3 regions of the Pseudomonas sp. TE6288 genome follow, and region 2 is predicted to be linked to each of the others. Evidence: predicted binding sites of a transcription regulator. Region 2 holds the regulator's gene; each other region holds the start of a gene.

Region 1 (5,802 bases), on a different contig from region 2:
GAGGTGGCACGGATAATACCTGAAGGAAATCCGCCAATTGATGGCCTCAAACCATCATTTTTTGCCCTGCATCAAAGGGATCTGCAAGCGGCATTGTCGAACGGTCCGGCAAAGCGCTTCCAACCATCACCGGGTGACCATTGCGAACACACCAGACGCCCGTCGGCCTGACTTTCCCAACGCCACCAAGGGGCCATCGCGGCCTGTGCCTGTAGCAGGCAGAACGCCGCGACAGCAGCAGCCAGCAGCTTTTTCATGGGGACTCTCCTTGAAAACGACGAACCCCTTCTTGCAAAGGGGTTCGTTGACAAGCGATCAGCCAGCGACCATCAGGTCATCTGGATGATGGTCTGCATGATGGTGCTTTCGGTGGAGATGGTCTTGGCGTTGGCCTGGTAGTAGCTCTGGGCCTTGATCAGCTCCACCAGCTCCTGGGTCAGGTTGACGTTGGAGGCTTCCAGCGAGTTGGACTCGATCTCGCCCAGCGTACCGGTTTTCGGCGCGTCGATACCCGGAATGCCCGAGGAGAAGGTTTCCTTCCAGCGGGTGCCGCCCGTCTGCTGCAGGCCCTGCTCGTTGGCGAAGCTGGCGATTGCCACCTGGCCAATGGCGCGGGACTGCTGGTTACTGAAGCTGGCAAACATCACGCCGGAGGAGTCGATCGACAGGCTCGACAGGATACCGGTGGCGTAGCCGTCCTGGGACTGCGACATACGAGCAGTTTCAGTGTTGTAGGACGTGGTGCTCTTCATCGAAAGCTGCATGCCGTCAGCATTACCCTGGGAACCATTGGGCGCCCAATTGCCCGCCGCATCCTTGGCGGCAGGAATCCAGTTCTTCAGGGTGAAGGTGTTGTTGACCACGCTCCAATCGCCCGCCGGCACGCCAGGTACTGGAGGCGTGCTCCCATCGTTCTGGGCCGCCATGGACTTCACCGAACCATCGGGATTGAACGACATGGTGGCGGTCAACGGCTGGGTGCTGGACGGATCGAGCGGGTTTCGGCCCTGGACCAGGGTGTACATGGTCCATTCATTCTGACCTGTCTTGCGGTAGAACTGCTCCATGACGTGCTCGTTACCCTGGCTGTCATAGACCTTGGTAGGGAACGATTTGGTGTAGGTGCTCTGATCGGTCGGGTTGAACGGCTTGTTCGGGATCATCGTGCCGGAACCATCATCGATTTCCAGCGGAATATCGGGGGCCGAGGAGTTCAGGTTGATGCCCTGCTCGATCAGCGTGGTGGCCTTCGGCGCCAGCGCCGAAGTGTCGATCCGCAGGTCGGTCAGCACACCCTTGACGATCTTGCCGTTCTCATCGGTGCTGTAACCGCGCAGGTTCAGGCCATCGGAGGTGACCACATAGCCATCCTTGTTGGTCTGGAACGCACCTGCCCGGGTGTAGGTCATCGAGCCGTTGTCGGACAGCACGAAGTAACCCTGCCCCTGGATACCCATGTCCAGCACGTTACCGGTGTTGTTGACATCACCCTGGCCGAACTGCTGGGAAACCGAGGCCAGGCGCACGCCGTTGCCGATCTGGTTCTTGCCCACGCCCAGGCGGTTGGAGCCTGCATAAACGTCGGCGAACTCGGCACGCGACGACTTGAAGCCGACGGTGTTGACGTTGGCAATGTTGTTGCCGGTAACGTCCAGTTGCTTGTTGGCTGCGTAAAGACCGCTAAGGCCGATATTGAAAGACATGCATTCACTCCTTCTGCCGATCTAGCGGCCTTAGATTCCAATAGATTGTACTTTCGAGACGCCGATCTTCTGGCCGCCTGCCACGGTGAGCATCATCTCGCTACCGCCCTGGAAGCTGACACTGGTGATCTTGGCCGGCAAAAGCGTGTACATGGTCTGCGCCTTGCCATCGACCGTCGTGGTGGCGGTGAAGGTGTACTGGCCAGGGTCGACCTTCTCACCCTTCTCGTTGGTGCCGTCCCAGATGAAGTCGGCGGTGCCTTTGGCCTGCTCGCCCAGGCTGATGGTCTTGACCACCTTGCCGTCCTTGTCCTTGATCTCGACCTTGCCGTCGGTGATGTTCTGCGGCACGACAACTTGACCGGTGAAGCTGGCGGTGGTGTCGACCATCGCCTTGTCGGTATCCAGGATCACCGAGCGCCCCACCAGCGTGGTGGCCTGCAGCGCCTGACTCGACGCTATGCCGCCAATGATATTGTTGACCGAGCCGTTCAGGGTCTGGATACCTTCCAGGCTGCTGAACTGGGCCAGCTGCGCAATGAATTCGCCGTTATCCTGCGGATCCAGCGGGTTCTGGTGCTGCATCTGGGTAACCAGCAGCTTGAGGAACGCATCCTTGCCCAGCGCGTTCTTGTCGACGGGCTCGGTGGTGGTTTTCTTGGTACCAGTGCTGACCCCGGACGCGTTGAGTACGTCGTTCAGGTTCACGCCATTGTTGGTGTTGGTCACTGCCATGGTCCGGATTCCTTATCACTGACCCAGGGTCAGTACTTTCTGCATCATGGTCTTGGCGGTATTCATCAGTTCGGCGTTGGTCTGGAACGCGCGGCTGGCAGAGATCATGTCAGCCATCTCCTCAACTACGTTGACGTTCGGGTAGTAGACATAGCCATCCTTGTTCGCCGCCGGGTGGCTTGGCTCGTAGCGGGCTTCGAGATTACTCTGATCCTCGATGATGCCCTTGACCTCGACCCCCTGCCCGGCCTGGCCCTGATCTTCGAACAGCGATTGGCCGGCGCCGGCCTGGGCCTGCTGGAAGGTGGTGGCGAATACCGGGTGGCGCGCACGGTAGGTCTGGTCGATGCTCGACGACACGGTCTCGGCGTTGGCGATGTTCGACGCAACGGTGTTCAGACGCGTGTTCTGCGCGCTCATGCCGCTACCGGCAATATTGAAGACACTGGCAAGAGACATGGTCACTCTCCACGCAGGGCCGATACCAGCCCTTTGAATTTACTGTTGAGCAGGGTGAAGCTGGCCTGGAAGCCAACGGCGTTTTCCGCGTAGTTCGATTGTTCCAGGTGCGCGTCCACGGTGTTCTGGTCGATCGACGGCTGCATCGGCGTGCGGTACTTCAGCGTATCGTCCATCATGGCCAGGCCTTCGGCCTCGATATGACGGCTGTCGGTACGCTCCAGGGCGATGCGTCCCTTCTGCTGCTTGTCGGACTCGGCAGCGAGCACGGACGAGAAGTCCATGTCACGCGCCTTGTAGTTGGGCGTGTCGGCGTTGGCGATGTTGTTGGCCAGCACTTCGGCACGCTGAGCGCGAAAGCCCAGTGCCTTTTCGTGAATGCCAAGCGCCTTGTCGAAGCTGATGCTCATGTCGGGGACCTTTGAAGGTGACCAGAGTTCGTTTGCTATGGCTTTAGCAAGCCCTGTGCCAACCATCTTGAACCCCATGAGTACGGGGGTTTTGCCTGTTTCATGCCGCGCCTTATGCCAGAAAAGCGGCAATGTGCTTCCGCCTTGAGCTACCCAGGCGGCAATCGGCAGGCGGCAAAAGCGGCAAACCAAAAAATTGACGTCAAAACAAACACGTCAATTGGCCACCAATCGGGTAGCATCCGCGTCCCGCGCGCCATCGCCATCCACGCCACCACGGACGCCAGCAACCGACCGGCGGTGCTGGCCGGCATCGACAACCAGGGACAGATCTTCGCCGGCTACCAAGGCGCGCAAGGCATCGTGCTGGATGGCGCGAGCATCTTCGACAGCCTGGGGCGCCACATCGACAACAGTGGCAGGATCGTAGCGGCCGACACTGCCATCCGCATTGGCAACACCACCCATGATGGCACTGGCGTGCCGCCCTGGCAGAAGGCCAACGGCGACCTGAACATCTTCAACAGCGGCGAGATCTGGGGCAACGTCGCCATCAATGCCACCGGCAGCAATCGCCCTGTCGAGCTGATCATGCGCAAAGGCAGCATGATCCAAGGCGACCTCCTTGGCCTGGCCAACATCGAAGTCGAAGGTGACAGCGCCTACGGGATTGCCCATGGCGGGCGCGGCAGCAACAGCATCCGCCTGGCGAACAACGGCTGGCTCGACGTCGGCGACCGCAGCGAGCCGCCGACCACATTCAGCCTGCAGAGCCTCCACGCCACCCTCGACGGCAACCTGCGGGTAGCCGACAACTCGGCACTGGGCATGTGGCTGGCAGCCAGCACCGCCCCGTCCACCGCTGTGCTCAAAGTCAGCGGTATCGCCGAATTCGGCCAGAACGCACAAAAAAAGGCCGGTATCTCGCGATACCGGCCTTTTTGTCGAGCCTCATTTGGCCTGGTAGATGATCCCCGGGCTGCACTGGACCATCTGGTAGTGGTCCGGCAGCCCGTTGAGCGCCTCGGACGCCCCGAGGAACAGGTACCCCCCGGGCTTGAGCGTGGCGTGAATACGCATGAGGATGTCCTTCTTGACCTGGGCCGAGAAGTAGATCAGCACGTTGCGGCAGAACACGATGTCGAACTTGCCCAGCGGCGCATAGCTGTCGAGCAGGTTGTAGGAACGGAACTCGACGCGACTGCGGATCGGCGGCTTGATCGCCCAGCGCCCCGGCCCCTTGGTGTCGAAGTAGCGCTGCAGGCGCTCCTGCGACAGGCCACGGGCAATGGCCAGGCTGTCGTACTCACCGGTCTTGCAGTTGTTGAGCATGGCACCGGACAGGTCGGTGGCAACGATCTGCGCGCCCATCTTCAACTGACCCAGGTTGGTCCGCTCGAACTCGTCGATGGCCATCGACAGCGAGTATGGCTCCTGCCCCGATGAACAGGCCGCCGACCAGATGCGCAGGCGCTGGCCCGGGTTGTTCTTGATGAACTCCGGAATCACCTTGTTCTTGAGCACCTCGAACGGGTAGGTATCGCGAAACCACAGCGTCTCGTTGGTGGTCATGGCATCGACCACCTGCTCGCGCAAGCCACCGCGTGGCTGGGTCTGGATGCGCTGCACCAGCTCGCCCAGCGACTTGATGCCCTGTTGCTCCATCAGCTTGTTGAGACGGCTGGAGACCAGGTACTGCTTATTCTCGCCCAGCAGGATGCCACAGGCTTTCTCCAGGAATACCCGGAACTGTTCGAAATCCAAATTACCCGTAGACAATGCTGCCGCCTCTTCTTAAATCGCTAGCGCCGGGGGCGAACCCCGGCCGTTTCAATGACTCGCCTTGATCCGATCGACCACGCGCTGGGCGAGGTCATCCGGCCTGAACTTGGCCAGGAAGTCATCGGCACCGACCTTCTTGACCATCGCCTGGTTGAATACCCCGGACAACGAAGTATGCAGGCAGATGTGCAGTTTTTGCATGCGCGGATCGCTGCGGATCTCCGCCGTGAGGGTATAGCCGTCCATTTCCGGCATTTCAATATCCGAGATCATCATGAGGAACTCCTCCTCCGGACGCTTGCCCTCATCCACCAGCTTGCGCAGGTAATCCAGGGCCTGGCGACCATCGTTGAGCGCCACCACCTCGACCCCCACGGTCTGCAGGCATCGACTCACCTGCTTGCGCGCCACCGACGAATCATCGACGGTCAATACCCGCAGCATCACCGCCTTGTCCTGTACCTCGGCATCGATCACACCTTCCGACACCGACTCGGAAGATGGCGCCACCTCGGCCAGCACCTTCTCCACATCGATGATCTCGACCATGCGGTTGTCGACGCGCGTCACGGCAGTCAGGTAGTGATCGCGCCCGGTACCCTTGGGTGGCGGATGGATCTCTTCCCAGTTCATGTTGACGATGCGCTCGACCGAGTGCACCAGGAAGCCCTGGGTCTTGGTGTTGTACTCGGTGATGATGACGAAACTCTTGC
Region 2 (5,802 bases):
GCGCCCGACTCGTACCTGGCAGGGGAAACGCCCGGCGACGCCGACGAACTTGGCGGCCGCCCGCGCATGCAGGCCCAGCTTGTTGATGATGGTGATTTCGCGGGCGGGCATCGTGGGGCGGATCCTGTGGCTAGAGGTCGCGGTGGCGGACCTGGACGTTTTTCAGGGATTGCTGGAGCAGTTGGCCAAGCCGTTCGGTAATGTATACCGAGCGGTGGTGGCCGCCGGTACAGCCGATGGCGATGGTGACATAGGCGCGGTTGCTGGCTGCGAAGCGCGGCAGCCATTTGAGCAGGTAGCTGGAAATGTCCTGGAACATCTCCTCGACGTCCGGCTGCGCGGCCAGGTAGTCGATCACCGGCTGTTCGAGGCCGGAATGTTCGCGAAGTTCCGGCTTCCAGTACGGGTTGGGCAGGCAGCGCACGTCGAACACCAGGTCGGCATCCACCGGCATGCCACGCTTGAAACCGAATGACTCGACGAGAAACGCAGTGCCGGGCTCGGGCTGGTTGAGCAGGCGCAGCTTGATCGAGTCACGCAACTGGTACAGGTTCAGGTTGGTGGTATCGATCTTCAGGTCGGCAAGGTCGGCGATCGGCCCAAGCAGCTCGCTCTCCACCCGGATTGCCTCAGCCAGCGAACGGCTGTCGTTGGTCAGTGGATGGCGGCGGCGGGTTTCCGAAAAACGCTTGAGCAGTGTGTCTTCGTCGGCATCCAGATACAGCACGTCGCACTGAATATGCCGGGAGCGTGCCTCTTCCAGCAACTGAGGGAAGCGTGACAGATGGCTGGGCAGGTTGCGTGCATCGATCGAGACCGCAACCTTGGGTTGCAACAGCTCTGTGTTGATCAAGGCGTTTTCAGCCAGCTGCGGCAACAGCCCGGCGGGCAGGTTGTCGATGCAGTAATAGCCGTTGTCTTCCAGCACGTCGAGGGCGGTGCTCTTACCGGAGCCGGAGCGACCGCTGACGATGATCAGGCGCATGTTCAGTGCTCGTTTTGTACGTCCAGGACGACCTGGTAGAGGGTCTCGCTGCTATCGGCGGCACGCAGGTTATCGCGGACCTCCTTGCGATCAAGCATGCTGGCGATCTGGCGCAGCAGTTCTAGGTGCGCGTCGGTGGCGGCTTCCGGGACCAGCAGGACAAACAGCAGGTCGACCGGGGCGCCATCGATGGCATCGTAATCAATGGGGGCGTCCAGATGCAGCAGGGCGCTGACAGGCGCGCTGCAACCTGCCAGGCGGCAATGGGGTATGGCGATACCATTGCCAAAACCGGTGGAGCCCAGTTTTTCGCGAGCCCACAGGCTGTCGAAGACGTCTTGCATCTCCAGCTCGGGTACTTGCTCGGCGATCAGGTTGGCGACCTTTTCCAGGGCGCGCTTCTTACTGCCGCCCGGCACGTTCACGAGGGAACGGCCGGGGGTCAGGATGGTTTCAAGTCGGATCATGGATGAGGGGGATCAGCGGGCGGCTGCGCCTTGCAGCAGGCTTTGCTGTTTTTCCTTGTGTTTTTTCAGTTGGCGGTCGAGCTTGTCGGCCAGGGCGTCGATCGCTGCATACATGTCTTGGTGTTCGGCGTTTGCAACCACCTCACCGCCGGGAATCTGGAGCGTGGCTTCGATCTTCTGCTGAAGCTTCTCGACTTTCATGATCACCGTCACGTTGGTGATCTTGTCGAAATGACCCTCCACCCGGGCGAGCTTCTCGAGCACGTAATCGCGCAGTGGTTGGGTGACTTCTACATGCTGTCCACTGATGTTGACTTGCATACAGCTTCTCCTTTGTTGCCCGTGCATAAAGAGGCAGGTGTTGCACCTGCCACTGAAACGCTGTGGCACATCCGGGGGCTACATCAGCCGCTTGCGCTCGCTCGAAGGGGCAATCCCCAACGACTCGCGATACTTGGCGACGGTGCGACGGGCTACCTGGATGCCTTGTGCCTCCAGTAAACCAGCGATCTTGCTGTCACTCAATGGCTTTTTCTGATTTTCCGCAGCCACCAGTTTCTTGATGATCGCGCGGATTGCCGTGGACGAGCATTCGCCGCCCTCGGCGGTGCTCACGTGGCTCGAGAAAAAGTATTTCAGTTCGTAGATGCCGCGCGGGGTGTGCATGTATTTCTGCGTGGTCACCCGGGAAATCGTCGATTCGTGCATGCCCACCGCCTCGGCGATGTCATGCAGGACCAGCGGCTTCATGGCCTCGTCGCCATGGTCGAGGAAGCCACGCTGGTGCTCGACAATCTGCGTCGCCACTTTCATCAGCGTCTCGTTGCGGCTCTGCAGGCTCTTGATGAACCACCGCGCTTCCTGCAGCTGATTGCGCATGAAGGTGTTGTCGGCGCTGGTGTCGGCGCGCCGGACGAAGCCGGCGTACTGCGGATTGACGCGCAGCTTCGGCACTGCCTCCTGGTTGAGCTCGACCAGCCAGCGCTCGCTGTCCTTGCGCACGATGACGTCGGGCACGACGTATTCGGGTTCACTGGACTCGATCTGCGAGCCCGGGCGCGGGTTGAGGCTCTGTACCAGTTCGATGATCTGGCGCAGTTCGTCTTCCTTGAGCTTCATCCGGCGCATCAGCTGGCTGTAGTCGCGGCTGCCGAGGAGGTCGATGAAGTCGGTGACCAGGCGCTGTGCCTCGCTCATCCAGGGTGTCGAGGCCGGCAGCTGGCGCAGTTGCAGCAGCAGGCATTCGCCGAGGGTGCGGGCGCCAATGCCGGCCGGCTCGAACTGCTGGATGCGGTGCAGCACCGCCTCGACCTCGTCCAGCTCGATGTCCAGCTCCGGGTCGAAACCGGCGCAGATTTCTTCGAGGGTGTCTTCCAGGTAGCCCTGGGCGTTGATGCTGTCGATCAGGGTGACGGCGATCAGCCGGTCGGTGTCGGACATCGGCGCCAGGTTGAGCTGCCACAGCAGGTGGCTTTGCAGGCTCTCGCCCACCGACGTACGGGTGGTGAAGTCCCATTCGTCGTCATCGTTGCTCGGCAGGCTGCTGGCGCTGGTCTGGTAGATGTCTTCCCAGGCAGTGTCGACCGGCAATTCGTTGGGGATCCGCTCGGCCCATTCGCCGTCCTCCAGGTTTTCCGTGATACTGCTGGAGGTTTCCTGGAAACTGTTGTCCTGGGCTTCGGCGGTCGGCTTGTTCTCGGCGTTGTCCGCCATGGGGTCGCTGTTGTCGAAGTCCTCGCCGTCTTCCTGACGTTCGAGCATCGGGTTGGACTCCAGCGCTTCCTGGATTTCCTGCTGGAGGTCCAGGGTGGAGAGCTGAAGCAGGCGGATGGCCTGTTGCAACTGAGGTGTCATCGTCAGTTGCTGGCCCATTTTTAGGACGAGCGATGGTTTCATGGCTGGGGCTTAATACCTTGTTGCCGGCGCGCATGCGCCATCCACTACACGTAGGGCGCTTGGGCGCCGACTTTAAGCAAGTTATATGCCTGAAATTGCAGCGTTTGCCTAGAGCACTGTAACAACTTAAGCCCCGATCAGGCGCATTCGCCAGTGCTCCGGGCAGGCCTGTGGTCAGAGTCGGAACTCGTGCCCCAGGTAAACTTCCTTGACCAACTGGTTGGCCAGGATGGTCTCGGCATCGCCTTCGGCGATCAGTTGGCCATCGTTGACGATGTAGGCCGTCTCGCAGATGTCCAGGGTCTCGCGAACGTTGTGGTCGGTGATCAGTACGCCGATGCCTTTGTTCTTGAGGTGGTGGATGATCTGCTTGATGTCGCCGACGGAAATCGGGTCGACACCGGCGAACGGTTCGTCCAGCAGGATGAACTTGGGTGCGGTGGCCAGGGCGCGGGCGATCTCGACCCGGCGACGTTCGCCACCGGACAGGCTCATGCCCAGATTGTCGCGGATATGGCTGATGTGGAACTCCTGCAGCAGGCTTTCCAGTTCCTTGCGGCGGCCTTCGCGATCGAGGTCCTTGCGGGTCTCGAGGATGGCCATGATGTTGTCGGCCACCGACAGTTTACGGAAGATCGACGCTTCCTGCGGCAGGTAGCCGATACCGGCCTGGGCGCGCCCGTGCATCGGCTGGTGGCTGACATCGAGGCTGTCGATCAGCACACGGCCCTGGTCGGCCTGGACCAGGCCGACGATCATGTAGAAACAGGTGGTCTTGCCGGCGCCGTTGGGGCCGAGCAGGCCGACGATCTGGCCGCTGTCGATGGACAGGCTGACGTCGCGCACGACTTGCCTGCCCTTGTAGCTCTTGGCCAGGTGCTGGGCTTTGAGGGTTGCCATTTACTCGGCCTTTTTCTTCGGTTGAATGACCATGTCGATACGCTGACGCGGTGCAGTCACGTTGCCACCGCGCCCGGCGGTAGCCACCTGGGTCTTGGTGTTGTAGACGATCTTCTCGCCTTCGGTGGTGTTGCCTTCGTTCTCGACCTTGGCGCGGTCGGTGAGGATCACCACGTCTTTCTGCGCCTGGTACTGGATGGTCACGGCCCAGCCTTTCATCTTGTCGGGCTTGGCGGCACTCTGCTGCTGCTCGAAGTAGGCCAGGTTGCCCACCGAGGTGACCACATCGATATCGCCGTTGGCGGCGCGGGTCATGGTCACGGTGTTGCCTTTGATCATCATCGAGCCCTGGGTGATGATCACGTCGCCCGTGTAGGTGGCGACGCCCTGCTTGTCGTCCAGGTGGGCGTTGTCCGCCTGGATGCGGATCGGCTGGTCACGGTCGTTCGGCAGGGCGAAGGCGCTCGCGCTTCCCAGTGCTACGCCCAGGCTGAGCAGAAGGGGGATGGTTTTAACGAGCCTCATACTGTCCTCTTACGTTAGAGAGCAGGTCCATCCTGCCTTCTTTCAAATACGCTTTCATTCCTTTGCCCGTAGTCGTGCCACCGGCGCCGTCGATTCTAACGGCTTGCTCGGTCTGCGCATATTGCTTCTGCGGGAACACGGTCATGCGTGTGCTGGTGATGATGGTTTCGCGTTGCTTCTCGTCGGTGCGCGCCACGCGCACCTCGTCGATCAACTCCACCTCGGTGCCGTCCGGGTTGACCTCGGCGCGTTTGCTCTGCACATGCCAGGGGTATTCGGTACCACGGTACATGTGCAGGTCGGGCGTGGTCACCAGGGTAACCTCGCTGGCCTTGAGGTGCTCGACCTTGGCGGCGGTCATTTCGTACTGCAGCTTGCCGTCGGGCAGGAACTGCAGGCTGTGGGCGTTGATCGCGTAGTAGTCGATGGCGCTCTGGTCGACCTGGGCCTGGGGCTGTTCGAGGAAGCTTTCCGGGCTGATGTTCCAGTAGCCTACCGCAACCAGCACGGCAGCGATCCCGCCTAGCAGCGCGACATTTCTGATCTTCTTGCTGAGCATGGGCAGCCTTACAGGTAATGGGCGTTGGCAGCGTCCAGGGTGCCCTGGGCCTGCATGATCAGTTCACAGAACTCGCGGGCGGCGCCTTCGCCGCCGCGGGCCTGGGTAACGCCGTGGGCGTGCTGGCGAACGAAGGCCGCGGCATTCTGCACCGCCATGCCCAGGCCGACGCGGCGGATCACCGGCAGGTCGGGCAGGTCGTCGCCGAGGTAGGCGACCTGTTCATAGCTTAGATTGAGTTCGGCGAGCAGGCCGTCCAGCACCACCAGTTTGTCCTCGCGCCCCTGGAACAGGTGCGGGATGCCGAGATTTTTCGCCCGGCGCTCGACCACGGGGGTCTTGCGACCGCTGATGATCGCGGTGGTCACGCCCGAGGCCATGAGCATCTTGATGCCGTGGCCGTCGAGGGTGTTGAACGTCTTGAACTCGCTGCCGTCTTCGAGGAAGTACAGGCGGCCATCGGTGAGCAC
Region 3 (5,802 bases), 160 kb from region 2:
CGGTCATACGGCCTATCACCAGTTCCAGCTCGCCAAGGTGCAACTGCCCGAGCAGCTGGGCGCTGGCCCCGGTCACCACGCTGATTACCAATGCCTCGTGCTGCTGGTGCAAGCGGCACAGCACCTCGGGCATCAGTAACCCTTCGACAGTCGACAGCACGCCAATACGCACCTGCGACGGCGCCCGCGCTTCCCCTCGCACGCTGCCGACCCCGTCACGCAGCGCTTGCACGCTGGGGCCGGCATAGCGCATGAAGCGGGTACCGGCCGGGGTCAGGGCGACGCCCTGGTGGCTGCGCTCGAACAGGCGAGCTTCCAGCAGATCCTCCAGCTCCTTGAGGGTCTTGGAGATCGCAGGCTGGCTGATCGCCAGCACGTCGGCGGCCCTGGCCAGGCTGCCCTGTCGGGCAATCTCCAGGAAGCACAGCAGATGGCGGAACTTGATGCGGGTATCGAGGTTCATGCCGGGCAGTGTATCCGTGCGGGCCAGACCTGCAACGTCCGGGTGATCTTCGTCGGCGGACGGCGGTTCCTCCCTTGCAGGCAAAGCCCCGAACCTTTAGCGTGTGCCGCTTCGATGCATGGAGCTGCGCAATGGCCGCCTACCTGACCCAGGACCTGGTCCTTGAACTGGGCGATGAAACGCCCGAAGACACCACCATGAACATGCTGACCTTCCGTCAGCGTGGCACCACCCTGGTGATCGCCCGCAGTCCGCTGGCTGCCGGGCAGACGCTGGAGGCGCTTTACCAGCAGCAACTGGCGCAGTTGCGTGAGCGCCTTGGGGCGGTCATCAGCGACCCACTGCCGGTCAGCGCCGGCGTCGATCGTGCCATTCACGGCTTGGAAGTCAGCCTGCAGTTCAAGCGCGGCGAAGTGGTCTCGTATCAACGTCAGTTGGCCTACACGCCAAGCGGGCAGGCCCGTTTCGTGGCGGTCAGCTATAGCAAGGAAACACCGCTGGAAGCGGTCGATCTTGCCCATTGGGAAGCCATCAAGGCAGGCTTGCGGCTGAACTGACCCGGGCGGATTCGAGGCTGTACCTTGATCTCACTGACGTCGGGTGATCGAGCTGTACCTGGCCGTGTCATATGAGCCTCAGCCCCAATTCGACCGTCACCCCACGGATACGCACCGGCCACACTGGCAAGTGCTGTGTCGGATCCTCCAGGCACGCGCCGTCCTGCAGGCAGAAATGCTGCTTGTAGAGCGGTGCCACCACCACCACCGTTGCTCCCAGGCTGGCCAGCAGTCCACGGCCGATGGTGTTCGCGCCTGAGCGTGGGTCGCGGTTGCCGACGGCATACAGCTCCCGCCCTTGTCCCGGCACGTAGAACAACGCCACCTGCTCGCCCTCGTGCCACACCACCACCCCGGAGTCGGCGACCAGGTCGCTGGCCTGGCACACCGCCTGCCAGCGGGTTTCACTTGCTACAGCCGTGTTGGACAGGTTCATCACATTGCCTCCTCATGGGTGGGAATCAACTGCGGGGGCGCCGCCGGCCGGCGTTGGCCACGCTCGCGCACGAAGTGCACATCGGGATCGCCGCGTTGGTCATTGACGAAGGTGCGGAAGCGCTTGAGCTTTTCCGGATCGCCCAAGGCGTTGGCCCATTCGCATTCGTAACGGTCGACCACCTGCTGCATCTGCGTCTCGAGTTCGCGGGCCAGGCCCAGGCTGTCGTCGATTACCACCTGTTTGAGGTAGTCGAGCCCGCCCTCGAGGCCCTCGCGCCACACCGAGGTGCGCTGCAGTTTGTCGGCGGTGCGGATGTAGAACATCAGCACGCGGTCGATCAGGCGCACCAAGGTCTCGTCGTCCAAGTCGGTGGCGAACAGTTCGGCGTGGCGTGGGCGCATGCCGCCATTGCCGCACACGTAGAGATTCCAGCCCTTGTCGGTGGCGATCACGCCAATGTCCTTGCTTTGCGCCTCGGCGCATTCGCGGGTGCAGCCAGACACCGCGAACTTGAGCTTGTGCGGCGCGCGCAGGCCCTTGTAGCGGTCCTCCAGGCGCAGCGCCATGGCCACGCTGTCCTGCACGCCATAGCGGCACCAGGTGCTGCCGACGCAAGATTTCACCGTGCGCGTCGACTTGCCGTAGGCGTGCCCGGTCTCGAAGCCGGCGGCGATCAGCTCGCCCCAGATCAGCGGCAGTTCGTGCAACTGGGCACCGAACAGGTCGATGCGCTGGCCGCCGGTGATCTTGGTATAGAGGTCGTACTTCTTTGCCACCTGGCCGATCACGATCAGTTTTTCCGGGGTGATCTCGCCGCCGGGGATGCGCGGCACCACCGAGTAGGTGCCGTTCTTCTGCATGTTGGCCATGAAGGTGTCGTTGGTGTCCTGCAGCGGTACCAGCGCCGGGTCCATGATCGGCTGGTTCCAGCACGAGGCGAGGATGTTGCCCACCGCCGGCTTGCAGATGGCGCAACCCACCTGGCCTTTGCCATGGCGTTCGAGCAGCTCGTTGAAGGTGCGGATGCCTTCAACCCGCACCAGCCCGTAGAGCTCCTGGCGGGTGTAGGCGAAGTGTTCGCACAGGCTCTTGTCGACGGTCACGCCGCGGGCGCTCAGTTCGTGCTCGAACACGTGCTTGAGCAGCGCCGCGCAACCGCCGCAACCGCTGGCGGCCTTGGTGCATGCCTTGACGGCGGCGAGGTCGCCGCAGCCACTGTCGATGGCGGCGCACACCGCGCTCTTGCTAACGTTGTGACACGAGCAGATGGTCGCGCTGTCGGGCAAGGCATCGGCGCCCAGCGCCGGCGCGCCGCAGCCTTGGGGCAGAATCAGCGCGGCCGGGTCGGCCGGTAGCTTGATGCCGTTCTGGGCGTATTGCAGCAGGGTGTCGTAGTAGCTGTTGTCGCCGACCAGCACCGCGCCAAGCACACGCTTGCCGCTGGCATCGACCACCAGGCGCCGGTAGGAGGCCGTGGCTTCGTCGATGAAGCGATAGCTGCGCGCCCCCGGCGTGACGCCCTGGGCATCGCCGATGGAGCCAACATCCACACCCAGCAGCTTGAGCTTGGTCGACATGTCGGCGCCGCTGAACTCGCTTGCCGACTCGCCCATCAACAGGGCTGCCAGGTTACGTGCCATGGCGTATCCCGGGGCGACCAGGCCGAACGCGCTGCCGTTCCACGAAGCGCATTCGCCGATGGCGAAGATGCGCGGGTCGCTGGAGCGGCACTGACCGTCGATCACCACGCCGCCGCGGGGGGCGATTGTAAGGCCGCAGGTTCGGCCCAGGGCATCCTGCGGGCGGATGCCGGCGGAGAACACGATCAGGTCGGTTTCCAGGTGTTCGCCGCCGTCGAAATTCATGCGGTAGCGGTAGTGTTCGCCTGTGCTGATCGACTGGGTGGCGCGGGCCAGGTGCACGCCTACGCCCAGCGCCTCGATGCGCGCCTTGAGCGCTGCGCCGCCCTCGCTATCCAACTGGACTGGCATCAGCCGCGGCGCGAACTCCACCACATGCGCTTGCAGGCCTAGCGACTTGAGGGCGTTGGCGGCCTCGAGGCCGAGCAGGCCGCCGCCGACCACCACGCCGCGGCGGGCGCTGCCGGCGGCGGCGCGGATCGCATCGAGGTCTTCGAGGGTGCGATAGACCAGGCGCGCATTGCCGCTGGACCCTTCGATGGGCGGCACGAACGGATAGGAGCCGGTGGCCAGGATCAACTGTTCGTAGCCGAGGCGGCCTTCGGCGGTGATCACTTCCTGGCGTTCGCGATCAATATCCACTACCGCCTCGCCCAGGTGCAGGTGCACGCCGTTGCTCGCATAGTAGTCGCGGTCGCACAGGGCCAGGGTTTCGGCGCAACTGCCGGTGAAGTATTCCGAGAGGTGCACCCGGTCGTAGGCGCGCTGGCGCTCCTCGGCGAACACGTGCAGCTCGAAGCGCGCGCTGGCACCGCGTTCGATCAGCTGCTCGACGCAGTGATGGCCGACCATGCCGTTGCCGACGATGACCAGTCGCGCTCGTTGTGCTTCGTTCGCTGTTGCCTGCATAGCCGATACTCGATCACGGAAAAACGAAAAAGGCGCCTGGAGCCGAAGCTCCAGGCGCCTTTGCCTGTACTCATCAGTGTCAGTCCCCTGGACGATCGCCGTTGATCGAGGGGCTGTTGTACTTCGTTGAAAAGCAGGGAGTGTGCCAAGCGGCCACTTATCGGTAGCCTTCACGGGACTCACCGCCGGAAAGCCGGCTCCCACAGGGCTGCGGGCCCGTTTGCGGCGTACCCTTGTGGTAGCCGGCTTGCCGGCGATGAGGCCGTTCGGGGCACAACAAAGGTGCAAGCCTCACCACCGTGGTGCATCAATACACATCCCGCAGGTAGCGCTTGTCCCGCTCCAACCCCTCGACATACGCCGCAGCAGTGGTCTCGTCCAGGCCGCCATGCTCCGCCACGAGCTGGCGCAAGGCCGTGTCCACATCCCGGGCCATATGCCGGGCATCGCCACACACATACACATGGGCACCCGCTTGCAGCCATTGCCACAGCTCGGCGCCGTGTTCCAACAGGCGATGCTGCACATAGACTTTTTCCACCTGGTCACGGGAGAACGCCGTGCTCAGGCGCACATGCCCGCAAGCCTCCCAGGCCTGCAATTGTTCGCGGTAGTAGAAATCGCAGGCGGCATGCTGTTCGCCGAAGAACAGCCAGTTGCGCCCTGGGGCCCCACGTAGTTCGCGTTCTTCGAGGAAGGCGCGGAAGGGGGCGATACCGGTACCGGGGCCGATCATGACGATAGGCACCCCGTCGTCCTCGGGCAGGTGGAAATGTTTCGATGGCTGCGCAAATACCCCCACCTCCAGCGCCGCTGCCCGGTCCGCGAGGAAGCTCGAACAGACGCCCTTGCGCTGGCCATGGCGCACGATGGAGACGGTCAGGTGTACCTGGCCGGGATGAGCCCGGGGGCTGGAGCTGATCGAGTACAGGCGCGGCTGCAAGGGTTTCAGCAGCGACAACCAATTGCCCAGCGGCATGGCCTGGGGGTACTCGCGCAGCACGTCGGCCAACTGGCGGCCCCACAGCCATTCCTTGAGTTCGTCCTTGCATGCCGGCAGCAGCAGGCGTTGCAGGCCGCTGGCGTGCTGGCTGAAGACTTCGAGTTGCTGGCGGCTGACCTGGGTGATGTCCAGGTGCCGCTCAAGCGCGGTTCGCAGGGGCATTGGGGCATGGCCCTCGAGTTCGATCTCGGCCTGGCCGTCCAGCTGCATCAGCATCAGCAGCTCGTCGACCAGGCCCGGGCAATTGCGCGGCCATACGCCCAGGGCATCGCCGGGTTGATAGCGCAGGTCGCTGCCGGACAGGTCGAAGACCAGTTGGCGAGTCTCCTTGGTTGAATCCGGGCCGCTGAGGAGGCGGTTCTCCCGCAAGGTGGCAGGCCAGGGCTGGTGTTTGCCGCGGGCGGTGGCCGACGCGGTGGTGGTAGCCGTCGGGGTACTGCCAAGCTTGGGCAGCAGGGCATCGAGCCAGGCGCCGAAGGCCGCTTCGCAATCCGGCTCGCAGTCGACCCGGGCCAGCAGACGCCGGGCCCCCAGCTCGGCCAGGCGTTGGTCGAGCTTGCGACCGAAGCCGCAGAACTGGTCGTAGCTCGAATCCCCCAGGGCCAGCACGGCGTAGGGCAGCGTGGCACAGCTGGCGCCTTCTTCGTCCTGCAGGGCTCGCCAGAACGGGGCGCCGCTGTCCGGCGCATCGCCGTCGCCGAAGGTGCTGGCGATCAGCAGCAGGCTGGCGGCGCCTCGCAGTTGGGATGGGCGCACCTCCTCCATGCAACTGAGTGCGACCACCAGCCCCG

Evidence for each region. Region 2 encodes sigma-54, which starts transcription at its own class of promoters, with help from an activator protein. Its sites were predicted from a motif close to ANTGGCATNNANNTTGCTNT; they were not measured.
Region 1: flgB (flagellar basal body rod protein FlgB) is a predicted target of sigma-54. The motif match lies at 3,351-3,370, and genes of this name have one in related genera.
Region 3: nirB (nitrite reductase large subunit NirB) is a predicted target of sigma-54. The motif match lies at 4,139-4,158, and genes of this name have one in related genera.

Annotation. Positions count from the first base shown of each region.
Region 1 covers NZ_JBSSEW010000014.1:132,880-138,681, forward strand. Annotated here, with positions in the region: gene ACVWY1_RS16450 (hypothetical protein) at 72-257, opposite strand; gene flgE (flagellar hook protein FlgE) at 330-1,703, opposite strand; gene ACVWY1_RS16460 (flagellar hook assembly protein FlgD) at 1,734-2,438, opposite strand; gene flgC (flagellar basal body rod protein FlgC) at 2,454-2,897, opposite strand; gene flgB (flagellar basal body rod protein FlgB) at 2,900-3,307, opposite strand; gene ACVWY1_RS16475 (hypothetical protein) at 3,524-4,087, opposite strand; gene cheR (protein-glutamate O-methyltransferase CheR) at 4,259-5,086, opposite strand; gene ACVWY1_RS16485 (chemotaxis protein CheV) at 5,138-5,802, opposite strand, start outside.
Region 2 covers NZ_JBSSEW010000005.1:4,250-10,051, forward strand. Annotated here, with positions in the region: gene ACVWY1_RS06270 (HPr family phosphocarrier protein) at 1-111, opposite strand, end outside; gene rapZ (RNase adapter RapZ) at 131-985, opposite strand; gene ptsN (PTS IIA-like nitrogen regulatory protein PtsN) at 988-1,452, opposite strand; gene hpf (ribosome hibernation-promoting factor, HPF/YfiA family) at 1,465-1,773, opposite strand; gene ACVWY1_RS06290 (RNA polymerase factor sigma-54) at 1,852-3,348, opposite strand; gene lptB (LPS export ABC transporter ATP-binding protein) at 3,523-4,248, opposite strand; gene lptA (lipopolysaccharide transport periplasmic protein LptA) at 4,249-4,773, opposite strand; gene lptC (LPS export ABC transporter periplasmic protein LptC) at 4,760-5,332, opposite strand; gene ACVWY1_RS06310 (KdsC family phosphatase) at 5,341-5,802, opposite strand, start outside.
Region 3 covers NZ_JBSSEW010000005.1:160,220-166,021, forward strand. Annotated here, with positions in the region: gene pcaQ (pca operon transcription factor PcaQ) at 1-463, opposite strand, end outside; gene ACVWY1_RS06975 (DcrB-related protein) at 595-1,020, shown strand; gene nirD (nitrite reductase small subunit NirD) at 1,088-1,456, opposite strand; gene nirB (nitrite reductase large subunit NirB) at 1,456-4,008, opposite strand; gene ACVWY1_RS06990 (molybdopterin-dependent oxidoreductase) at 4,316-5,802, opposite strand, start outside.